Regions from separate parts of the Neorhizobium sp. 2083 genome, predicted to be linked through region 2. Evidence: riboswitches for the same ligand, from Rfam matches in the RefSeq annotation. Region 2 holds a riboswitch; each other region holds the start of a gene.
The links. Region 2 has a riboswitch for thiamine pyrophosphate ahead of thiC (phosphomethylpyrimidine synthase ThiC). Riboswitches for the same ligand answer to the same signal wherever they lie in the genome.
Positions count from the first base shown of each region.

Region 1: another riboswitch for thiamine pyrophosphate. It lies ahead of thiB (thiamine ABC transporter substrate binding subunit); the one in region 2 lies ahead of thiC (phosphomethylpyrimidine synthase ThiC).
Region 3: another riboswitch for thiamine pyrophosphate. It lies ahead of J2X76_RS16375 (ABC transporter permease); the one in region 2 lies ahead of thiC (phosphomethylpyrimidine synthase ThiC).

Region 1 covers NZ_JAVDTC010000006.1:166,654-169,924, reverse strand. The annotation lists gene J2X76_RS22590 (response regulator) at 138-587, shown strand; gene J2X76_RS22585 (VOC family protein) at 682-1,080, shown strand; TPP riboswitch at 1,128-1,236, shown strand; gene thiB (thiamine ABC transporter substrate binding subunit) at 1,277-2,287, shown strand; gene thiP (thiamine/thiamine pyrophosphate ABC transporter permease ThiP) at 2,308-3,271, shown strand, end outside.
Region 2 covers NZ_JAVDTC010000010.1:186,993-190,263, forward strand. The annotation lists gene J2X76_RS28730 (acyl-CoA dehydrogenase family protein) at 1-966, opposite strand, end outside; gene J2X76_RS28735 (acyl carrier protein) at 968-1,219, opposite strand; TPP riboswitch at 1,398-1,530, shown strand; gene thiC (phosphomethylpyrimidine synthase ThiC) at 1,630-3,271, shown strand, end outside.
Region 3 covers NZ_JAVDTC010000004.1:38,342-41,612, reverse strand. The annotation lists gene J2X76_RS16380 (ABC transporter substrate-binding protein) at 1-421, opposite strand, end outside; gene J2X76_RS16375 (ABC transporter permease) at 418-1,206, opposite strand; TPP riboswitch at 1,335-1,438, opposite strand; gene minE (cell division topological specificity factor MinE) at 1,587-1,847, opposite strand; gene minD (septum site-determining protein MinD) at 1,844-2,659, opposite strand; gene minC (septum site-determining protein MinC) at 2,691-3,271, opposite strand, start outside.

The sequences.
Region 1 (3,271 bases), on a different contig from region 2:
AGATAGTTAGCTAAAAAAATATTTGTCGCGGACCGGAACATGTAGCTTCCCGAGACGTTCGATGGGTCAATAACGGTCGGGGTGTCCTTGGGACTCATCGGCCAGCGAAGGAACCGATCAACCGAATGGGGACTCCAATGCTGACAAATGTTACGCGTCGTCGGCTGGCCGCGGAAGCGATGAATCAACGAGTGATGATCGTCGAGGACGAGTTTCTGATCGCGCTCGATGTGGCCGAAACCGTGGAATCCATGGGCCTGAAAGTGGCCGGTTTTGCGAACGCCCGCAAACACGCCTTGGCGCTCGCGGCCTACGCCGATATCGCCCTGGTCGATGTCAATCTTTCCGATGGCCGGACCGGCCCGGAGATCGGCCGTGAACTTGCCGAGCAATACGGCATCACCGTCGTCTTCATGACGGCCAATCCGGACGATGTGGAAGGTGGCGTCAAAGGCTCGCTCGGTGTCCTCACCAAGCCCGTCATGCCCGACGTCGTCGAGAAGACGATCGACTACGCCATCGCCAACCGGCTCGGCGGCATGGCGATCGTGCCGCGCGAGCTGAAGGTGTTTCCGCAGAACCACTGAGAAAATTTAACATCGATGTCGGGATTGTCTCCTATTCTTCGTCCTTGGGTGAGGCACGCGGATGTGCCGGGAAAAACGGAGAGGATATTACCCGATGAGAATGATTTTTGTGAACCTGCCGGTCGTCGACATCACGGTTGCGACGGATTTTTATACCGCGCTCGGCTTTACCAGGAACCCCAATTTCTCCGACGAAACGGCAAGCTGCATGGTCGTCAGCGAGCATATCCACGTGATGCTGCTCACCCACGAAAAATTCAGGGGCTTCATCAACGGCGACATTTCCGACGCCCGGACATCCAAGGAAGTGCTGAACTGCCTCTCCGCCGGCAGCCGCGCCGAGGTCGACGACTTCAAGGCCAGGGCACTCGGCGCCGGTGGCGGCGAATGGAGGCCGAACCTTGAAATGGGTCCGATGTACGGCTGCAGCTTCCAGGATCCGGACGGCCATGTCTGGGAAATCATGTACATGGATATGGGCGCCGCCGCCTGATCCCGCCCGGCCTCTTGCCAGTCAATCCCGCCGCCGCTAGATCTGGTCTCGCTCTAACGGGGTGCCGCGCGTTTTCGCGCGGCTGAGAGGCCTTGAGGCCAACCCGCGGAACCTGATCCGGTTAACACCGGCGGAGGGATTAGACGGCTCTTCATCAGCGCCTATTCCCCTTGTAACGCAAGCAGAGGAGGCGCTGATGCGCAGAACCATTCTTTCGATATTGACGGCCGCAGCCGCTCTTTCCTTCTCCGCGCCGGCCGAGGCTGAGGAAAAGACGCTGACCGTCTATACCTACGAGAGCTTCATTTCCGACTGGGGTCCAGGCCCCAAGGTGAAGGAGGCGTTCGAGAAGACCTGCGCCTGCAAGCTGAATTTCGTCGGCGTCGCCGATGGCGTGGCGCTTCTCACCCGCCTGAAGCTCGAAGGCCAGGGCACCGATGCCGATATCGCGCTCGGCCTCGACACCAACCTGATCTCCGAGGCCAAGGCGACCGGTCTTTTCGAGCCGCACGGGCTCGACGCCTCCGCCGCCAAGGTGCCGGGCAATTACAGCGACGACACGTTCATTCCCTACGATTACGGCCATTTCGCCGTCGTCTACGATACCCAGGCGATGAAGAACCCGCCCAAGAGCCTCAAGGAACTGGTAGACGGCGATCCAGCGCAGAAGATCGCCATCGAGGACCCGCGCACCTCGACACCGGGCCTCGGCCTGCTGCTCTGGGTGAAATCGGTCTATGGCGACAAGGCGCCCGAGGCGTGGGCAAAACTCAGGAAACGCGTGCTGACCGTCACGCCCGGCTGGTCGGAGGCCTACGGCCTGTTCACCAAGGGCGAGGTGCCGATGGTGTTTTCCTACACGACCTCGCCCGCCTATCACATGGTCGAGGAAAAGACCGACCGCTATCAGGCCGCGTCCTTCTCCGAAGGTCACTACATCCAGATCGAGGTTGCCGGCCTGCTAAAGGGCGCGGGCGACAAGGATCTGGCGAAACAGTTCCTGAAATTCATGGTGTCGCCGGCTTTCCAGGATGTCATCCCGACCACCAACTGGATGATGCCGGTCGCAAAAACCTCCACACCGCTTCCGGACGCCTTCAACAAGCTGGTGCAGCCGGGCAAGACTTTCCTCATGGGGTCCGACGAGGTCGCCAGGAATCGCCAGACCTGGATCGACGAATGGCTGACCGCCATGAGCATGAACTAAAATGGGCATGAACTGATCCCATGCTGACACGCGCTGAACGGAGACGGGGGATAGGCTGGGGGCTCCTCAGCCTCGTCGGCATCGCCCTCTTCGTCGGCATCGCTGTCGCCGCCCTTCTCTCCTGGGACGCGGGCAATACCCAAAGCCGGCTGTTTACCGCCTATACCTGGCGAATCCTGCGTTTCACGCTGCTCCAGGCGGCTCTCTCGACTTTGCTTTCGGTCGTCTTCGCGCTCCCCGTCGCCCTGGCGCTCGCACGCCGCCCACGCTTTCCGGGCCGCATCTGGATCATCCGGTTGATGGCGCTGCCCATGGGCCTGCCGGTGTTGATCGGCGCGCTCGGCCTGATCGGCATCTGGGGCCGGCAAGGAGTGATGAACAGCCTACTGTTGAAGCTCGGTCTTGAGCAGCCGGTCAGCATTTACGGGTTATCCGGCATCCTGCTCGCGCATGTGTTCTTCAACCTGCCGCTCGCGGCAAGGCTGCTGCTCGCGGCACTGGAGCGTCTGCCGGCGGAATATTGGCTGCTCTCCTCCAGCCTTGGAATGAAACCCTTTTCCGTCTTCCGTTTCATCGAATGGCCCGCGGCGCGGCGCGTCATCCCCGGCATAACCGGACTGATCTTCATGCTCTGCGCCACCAGTTTCACACTGGTCCTGGTGCTCGGCGGCGGACCGGCCGCGACGACGCTCGAAGTGGCGATCTACCAGTCGCTGCGCTTCGATTTCGACCCACCCCGCGCCATCGCGCTGTCGCTGCTGCAGATTGGCATCACGGCGCTGGTCCTGATCGCGATTTCGCTTTTCCCGGCACCTGATGACACCGGCATCACGGCAGGCCGGGCCATGCGCCGCTTCGATGGCCGAACGGTGCCGGCTTGGCTCTGGGACACGTTCGCCATCCTGCTTGCCACCGCCTTCCTGATCCTGCCGCTGGCATCGATCGTTGCCGCTGGCGCTCGGGCCAATCTCTGGAGCCTCGTCA
Region 2 (3,271 bases):
GTTGTTCATGGCGATCGAAAAGCCCATGGACGACAAGCGGTCGGAATCAAGCTTGGCATCCTCATAGAGCTTGAGGCCCGAGAGAATATTGCCCTTGAGGAGCTGAAGCTGGTTGGAGGCTTCGGCGAGCCTGAGCGCGCCGGGCGGCTGGGTGCCGCCGGCCTTGCGGGCTGCAGCGCGCACGAAAGCCTGCGCCCGCAGGACCGCATCGGCGGCGATACCGTACCAGACGGCGCTCCAGAGAAGATGCGAGGTGGCAAGCATCGACTGGGCCGCGATCTCGGCGAACGGTTTCGGGAAGATCTGCGCCGATGGCGCTTCGCCCTGGAAGAGAAAACCGTCGGAGCAGGTGCCGCGCATGCCGAGCGTATCCCAGTCGACCGTCTTCTGCAGGGTGTACTGGCCGTGCCGGAAGACCGTCATGACCTGGTCGGTCGGGGCGGCGCCTTCGTTCGACCGCGAGGTGACCATGACCGCATCGGCATGGGCGCCGTAGGAAATCACGGTCGCATCCTTCGTCAGGCGGCAGGTGTCGCCATCGACCTCGATCGCGCAGATCGAGTTGCGCATGTTGCCGCCGATGCCGGCCTCGGTCGTCGCGGAGGCGACGAGAAGCTGGCGGCCGGCGAGTTCGCGCATGAAATCCATGTGCCAGGGACTGTCGGCGCCGTGCACCACGAGGCTCGAAACCTTGATCTGGTGCATGGCGAAAACCATGGCGCTCGAGGCGCAGGCCTGTCCCAGGATGGAGCAGACCTCGGCGATCTCGGTGATGGAAGCGCCCTCGCCGCCGAACCCGGTCGGGATCTGGATGCCGAGAAGGCGCTCGGCTTTCATGGCGTCGACCGCCTCGCGCGGGAAGCGGCCGTCCCGATCGACGGGATCGGCGAATTCAGCCGCTACGGTTGCCACGCGATGAGCGCGTGCGCTCAAGGCCATGTCTGCGGCAAAGGCGGGGAGGCTCATCTCAAGCGGCCTCGCGGGCTTTCAGGATGTGGGAGACCGTCTGCTCGATCGCTGCGATGCTGGCGAAGGACTTGCGGTTCAGAAGGTTGTCCGGGAATTCGATGTCGAACGCCTCCTCCAGGCCCAGCATCAGCTGCACCGATGCGAAGGAGGAAAGGCCCGCCGCATAAAGATCGGCGCCGTCTGCCAGCTCCGTCACCGCGACCGGAAGGCCGCCTACCCGCGTCAGCAATTCGCGAATGGTCTCGTTCATCTCGACATCTCCCGATAATTGGAAATCTGCGTTCATCGCCAGGACGGTTATTACGCAGGATAGCATAAGATTTCGGTAATAAACTTCATCAATTTGGAGCTGCGGGATTCGGTAAAATTCGATCTATCAACCACGCTTCGGCCGGCTTGACATGGGCCGCCTGCAGGTTTCTGATGCCGGCATTCACCAGGGGGGTCCCGCCAAGGGGCTGAGATACTGCTGGTCGGATCGGCTTTGGCCGCCCGAGGCGCAGTGACCCGTTGAACCTGATCCAGTTCATACTGGCGTAGGGACGGTGCGGGCGCTGCGGCAGCGAGGGCGGGGAACCGTCTTTCGATTTCCACCGCGTTTTTTCATCATTCCAACACTGGAACTGGGTCTCCAAACGTCAAACCTTGGAGCCTCGAACCATGAATATTGCAACCGCCAAACTCACCCCGGTCGTCACCACCGGCCCGCTTCCCGCCTCGACGAAAGTCCTGAAAGCAGGCGTCATCCATCCGGATATCCGCGTGCCGATGCGGCAGATCGCATTGCATCCGACTTCCGGCGAGCCGCCGGTCACCGTCTACGATTCCTCCGGTCCCTATACGGCCGAAGGTGCTGCGATCAGCATCGATGCCGGCCTGCCACGCCTGCGCGAAAGCTGGATTCTCGCGCGCGGCGACGTGGAGGCCTATGAGGGCCGCATCGTCAGGCCGGAGGACAACGGCTTTGTTTCCGGCGACCGGCTGACGCCGGAATTCCCCGTCCGCAATCTTCCCTTCAAGGCGAAGCCGGGCAGGGCCGTTACCCAGCTCGCCTATGCGCGGGCCGGCATCGTCACGCCGGAGATGGAGTTCGTGTCCATCCGCGAAAATCTCGGCCGGCAGGCGGAGAGACAAGCTCGCGTCCGCGACGGCGAGAGTTTTGGCGCCCATATTCCGGAATTCGTGACGCCGGAATTCGTCCGCCGGGAAATCGCCGAAGGCCGGGCGATCATTCCCGCCAATATCAACCATCCGGAATCCGAACCGATGATCATCGGCCGTAATTTCCTGGTGAAGATCAACGCCAATATCGGCAATTCCGCCGTCACCTCGTCGATGGCGGAGGAAGTCGAGAAGATGGTCTGGGCGATCCGCTGGGGCGCCGATACGGTCATGGACCTGTCGACCGGCCGCAACATCCACAATATCCGCGAATGGATCATCCGCAATTCGCCGGTGCCGATCGGCACCGTGCCGCTCTACCAGGCGCTGGAGAAGGTGAACGGCATTGCCGAGGACCTGACCTGGGAGGTCTATCGCGACACGCTGATCGAACAGGCCGAGCAGGGCGTCGACTATTTCACCATCCATGCGGGCGTCCGGCTCGCCTATATTCCGCTCACCGTCGACCGTGTTACCGGCATCGTGTCCCGGGGCGGTTCGATCATGGCCAAGTGGTGTCTGCATCACCACCGGGAGAGTTTCCTCTACGAGCATTTCGAGGAGATCTGTGACATCTGCCGCGCCTACGACGTGTCGTTCTCGCTGGGCGACGGCCTGCGTCCGGGATCGATCGCCGACGCCAACGATGCGGCGCAGTTTGCGGAACTGGAAACGCTCGGCGAACTGACGAAGATCGCCTGGGCGAAGGATTGCCAGGTGATGATCGAAGGCCCCGGCCATGTGCCGATGCACAAGATCAAGGAAAACATGGACAAGCAGCTCGCGGTCTGCGGCGAGGCGCCGTTTTATACGCTCGGGCCGCTGACCACCGACATCGCGCCGGGTTACGATCACATCACGTCCGGCATCGGGGCCGCGATGATCGGCTGGTTAGGCACCGCCATGCTTTGTTACGTGACGCCGAAGGAACATCTCGGCCTGCCCGACCGCAACGACGTGAAAGTCGGCGTCATCACCTACAAGATCGCGGCGCATGCCGCCGATCTCGCCAAGGGCCATCCGGCGGCGCAGGTGCGCGACGACGCGCTGTCGCGCGCCCGTTTCGAATTCCGCTGGGAGGACCAGTTCAACCTGTCGCTCGATCCGGAAACGGCGCGATCGATGCATGACGAAACCTTGC
Region 3 (3,271 bases), on a different contig from region 2:
CATCCTCGAAGCCGGTGACGGAAAAGCCGACCTTCTTGCCCTTCAGGTCCTTGAGGCTCTTGATCGGGCCATCCGCCAGAACCGTGACGGTATTGAGCGGGGTTTCGACCAGCGTGCCGAACCGCACCAGCGGCAGGCCGGCCTCGTGATCGAGATAGAGATTGGGCTGGTAATGAATGCCGATATCCGCCTGCCCCGCCGAGACGAGGCGCGGCACCGCGGAAGGGTCGGACGGCGGGATGAGCTCGACGTCGAGATTGGCATCGGCAAACAGGCCGCGCTCCTTGGCGATGACCATCGGTGCGTGATCCGGATTGACGAACCATTCGAGCAGCACGCCGAGCTTGTCGGCCGCCTGCGAGGAAGCGGGCGCGGCCAGGGTGGCGAGCGCGATGACGGACGCTGTGAGGATACGGATCATGACTGGGCGGAGCTCCTTGATGCGGATGAGGATGAGGATGCAGGATCGGCTTCGCTGGCCCAGGGGGCGAGGCCTGCGGTCAGCCGGTCGATGAGAAGCCTTAAAGCGACAGTGAGGATGGCGAGGACGACCATGGCGGCGAACACCGTATCGGTCTGCATGCGGGCATTCGCCTGGACCATGACGAAACCGAGCCCGCCGGATGCCCCGACCCACTCACCGACGACCGCCCCGAGCGGTGCCAGAGGCGCGGCAACCCTGAGGCCCGAGACGAGGCTCGGGATCGCCAGCGGCACGCGGATCGCAACCAGCGCCTGCCAGTGGCTCGCGCCCTCCAGCGATACGGCGTCGAGGATTTCCTGATCTGTGCGGCGAAGGCCGTCGGCAAAGGCCGAGGCGACCGGAAAGAAGATGATGATCGTCGTCATCGCCACTTTCGAGGCGAGCCCGAAACCGAGCCAGAGAACCAGGATCGGCGCCAGAACGAAGACGGGAAAGGCCTGCAGGACGAGAACCATCGGCCAGACGAGGCGCCCAAGCCGCGGCAATGCCGCGACCCCGAAGGCGGTCGCGATGCCGAAGGTGCCGCCGATGACCAGGCCGAGCGCGATTTCCGTCAGCGTAACTGCGCTGTTTCTCAGCAGGAACCCCGGCTGACGCCAGAAGGCGGAGACCACCTCAATCGGAGACGGCAGGATGTAGCGGGGCGGAGTAAAAAGCCAGACGCCAGCCTGCCATAGAGCGACAAGCAGGACGAGGCCAATCACCGCGTGGGACGCCCGCATGATGCTAAGCGCCGGATCTGACGACCGGAAACGGGCTTGGGAATGCGGAAAGAATGGATGTCATCGTCGATCTCCAGATCAGCTCAATCACGGAGATCCAGGTGAAGCGGAGAAGAGAAAAATCGTCGGAGGACGCCTGTTTCCGTTCCTACGCCGGCATGACCCGGATCAGGTTCAAGGGTCCGGCTCACCGCCATCTCAGCATCGTCAAGATGCCCCCCTCGGAATATCCCTGAGCTATCGGACGGAGAGGTTTTTTTGTCAATCCTCGAACGGCCGCCAAGATTAGAAGATGCAGCGGCGGAAGGCGCAAAATGCAAAACGCGGACAACCGGGGTGCCCGCGTTTCGAAACTTAAGGTCCGGTCGAATGCGACCGGCTCAGGCAGCCTGGCTGACGGCGTCGAGCGGGATCTCGACATCGATCTCCAGGATCGTGACATCCTCGTCGCGATCCATCTTGACCTGCACCTTGTCGCTGTCGACCTGCACGTGCTTGGCGATCACCGCGAGGATTTCTTCGCGAAGCACGGATACGAGGTCAGAGCCGTTCGACGAACGTTCGTGGGCGAGAAGCACCTGCAGGCGTTCGCGGGCCGTTGGAGCGGAGCGCTGTTTGCGGAAGAGGTTGAATATCGTCATGCGGCCCTCCGTGCGAAGATCTTGCCGAATATCCCGCGCTTTTCCCCCGGGACCGTGATCGGCAGAACCTCGCCGGCAAGCCGGCGTGCGGCCTCGAAATAGGCCATGGCCGGGGCGCTGCGCGCATCCGCCAGGGTGACCGGCGACCCGATGTTCGACGCGCGAAGCACGTCCATGCTTTCCGGAATGATGCCGATCAGCGGGATGGACAGGATTTCCAGCACGTCCTCCACCTTCAGCATGTCGCCCCGTTCCGCGCGGTTGGCGTCGTAGCGCGTGAGAAGCAGGTGCTTTTCCATGCGTTCGCCGCGCTCGGCCTTCAACGTCTTCGAGTCGAGCAGGCCGATGATGCGGTCCGAGTCGCGAACCGACGAGACTTCCGGATTGGTGACCACCACGGCCATGTCGGCATGGCGCATGGCAAGCGTTGCGCCGCTTTCGATGCCGGCCGGGCTGTCGCAGATGACCCAGTCGAACACCCGCCTCAGCTCGGTGATGACCCGTTCGACACCCTCCGGCGTCAGGTTGTCCTTGTCGCGCGTCTGGGACGCCGGCAGCAGGAACAGCGTCTCCAGCCGCTTGTCACGGATCAGCGCCTGCGAAAGCTTGGCTTCACCCTGAATGACGTTGATCAGGTCGTAGACGACCCGGCGCTCGGCGCCCATCACCAGGTCGAGATTGCGCAGCCCGACGTCGAAATCGACGACAACGACCCGTTCGTTTCGCTGTGCCAGAGCCGCTCCAAGTGCGGCAGTCGAGGTCGTCTTGCCAACCCCGCCCTTGCCTGAAGTGACTACGATGACTTTCCCCATCTTGCTCTCCTGTTTGCTGGCCGGTTTCGGCTCAAATAAGTTTCTCTGCCATGATCGAATCCCCTTCCAGCCAAAGCTGGACCGAGTGTCCGCGAAGGCCGGGGGCCATGTCGTCCGCCATCTTGTAGATGCCGTCGATTGCCAGCAGCTCTGCCTCGAGCTTGCGGCAGAAGATGCGCGCCGATGCGTTTCCGAGCGACCCCGCCATGGCCCTGCCGCGCAGGGTGCCGTAGATATGGATCGATCCGCCGGCGATGATTTCGGCCCCGGAAGCGACCGACCCGATGATCGTCACGTCGCCTTCGGGAAAGATCACCGACTGTCCTGACCGCACCGGGTCGCGAATGACGATGGACTGCAAGGTCGGACGTGCCTCGGGCACCGACGGCTTCGGCTCGCTGTTGCGCAGCTCGATAATCGGCTCCTTGGCGACGGCCTCGTCCGACACCGGCCGGCCGCCCTTGAGCGCCGGAGGCATGCCCTGCCCCAGGATCGAAGGACGGCCGCCTTCGATGCCCATGATATTGACGTTGCGCCCGGCAAGCTCGGTTATGAGCTCCTTCAGCTGAGCGCGATCGATCGGCAGATCGGTCACGTCAAGCACGACCGGGC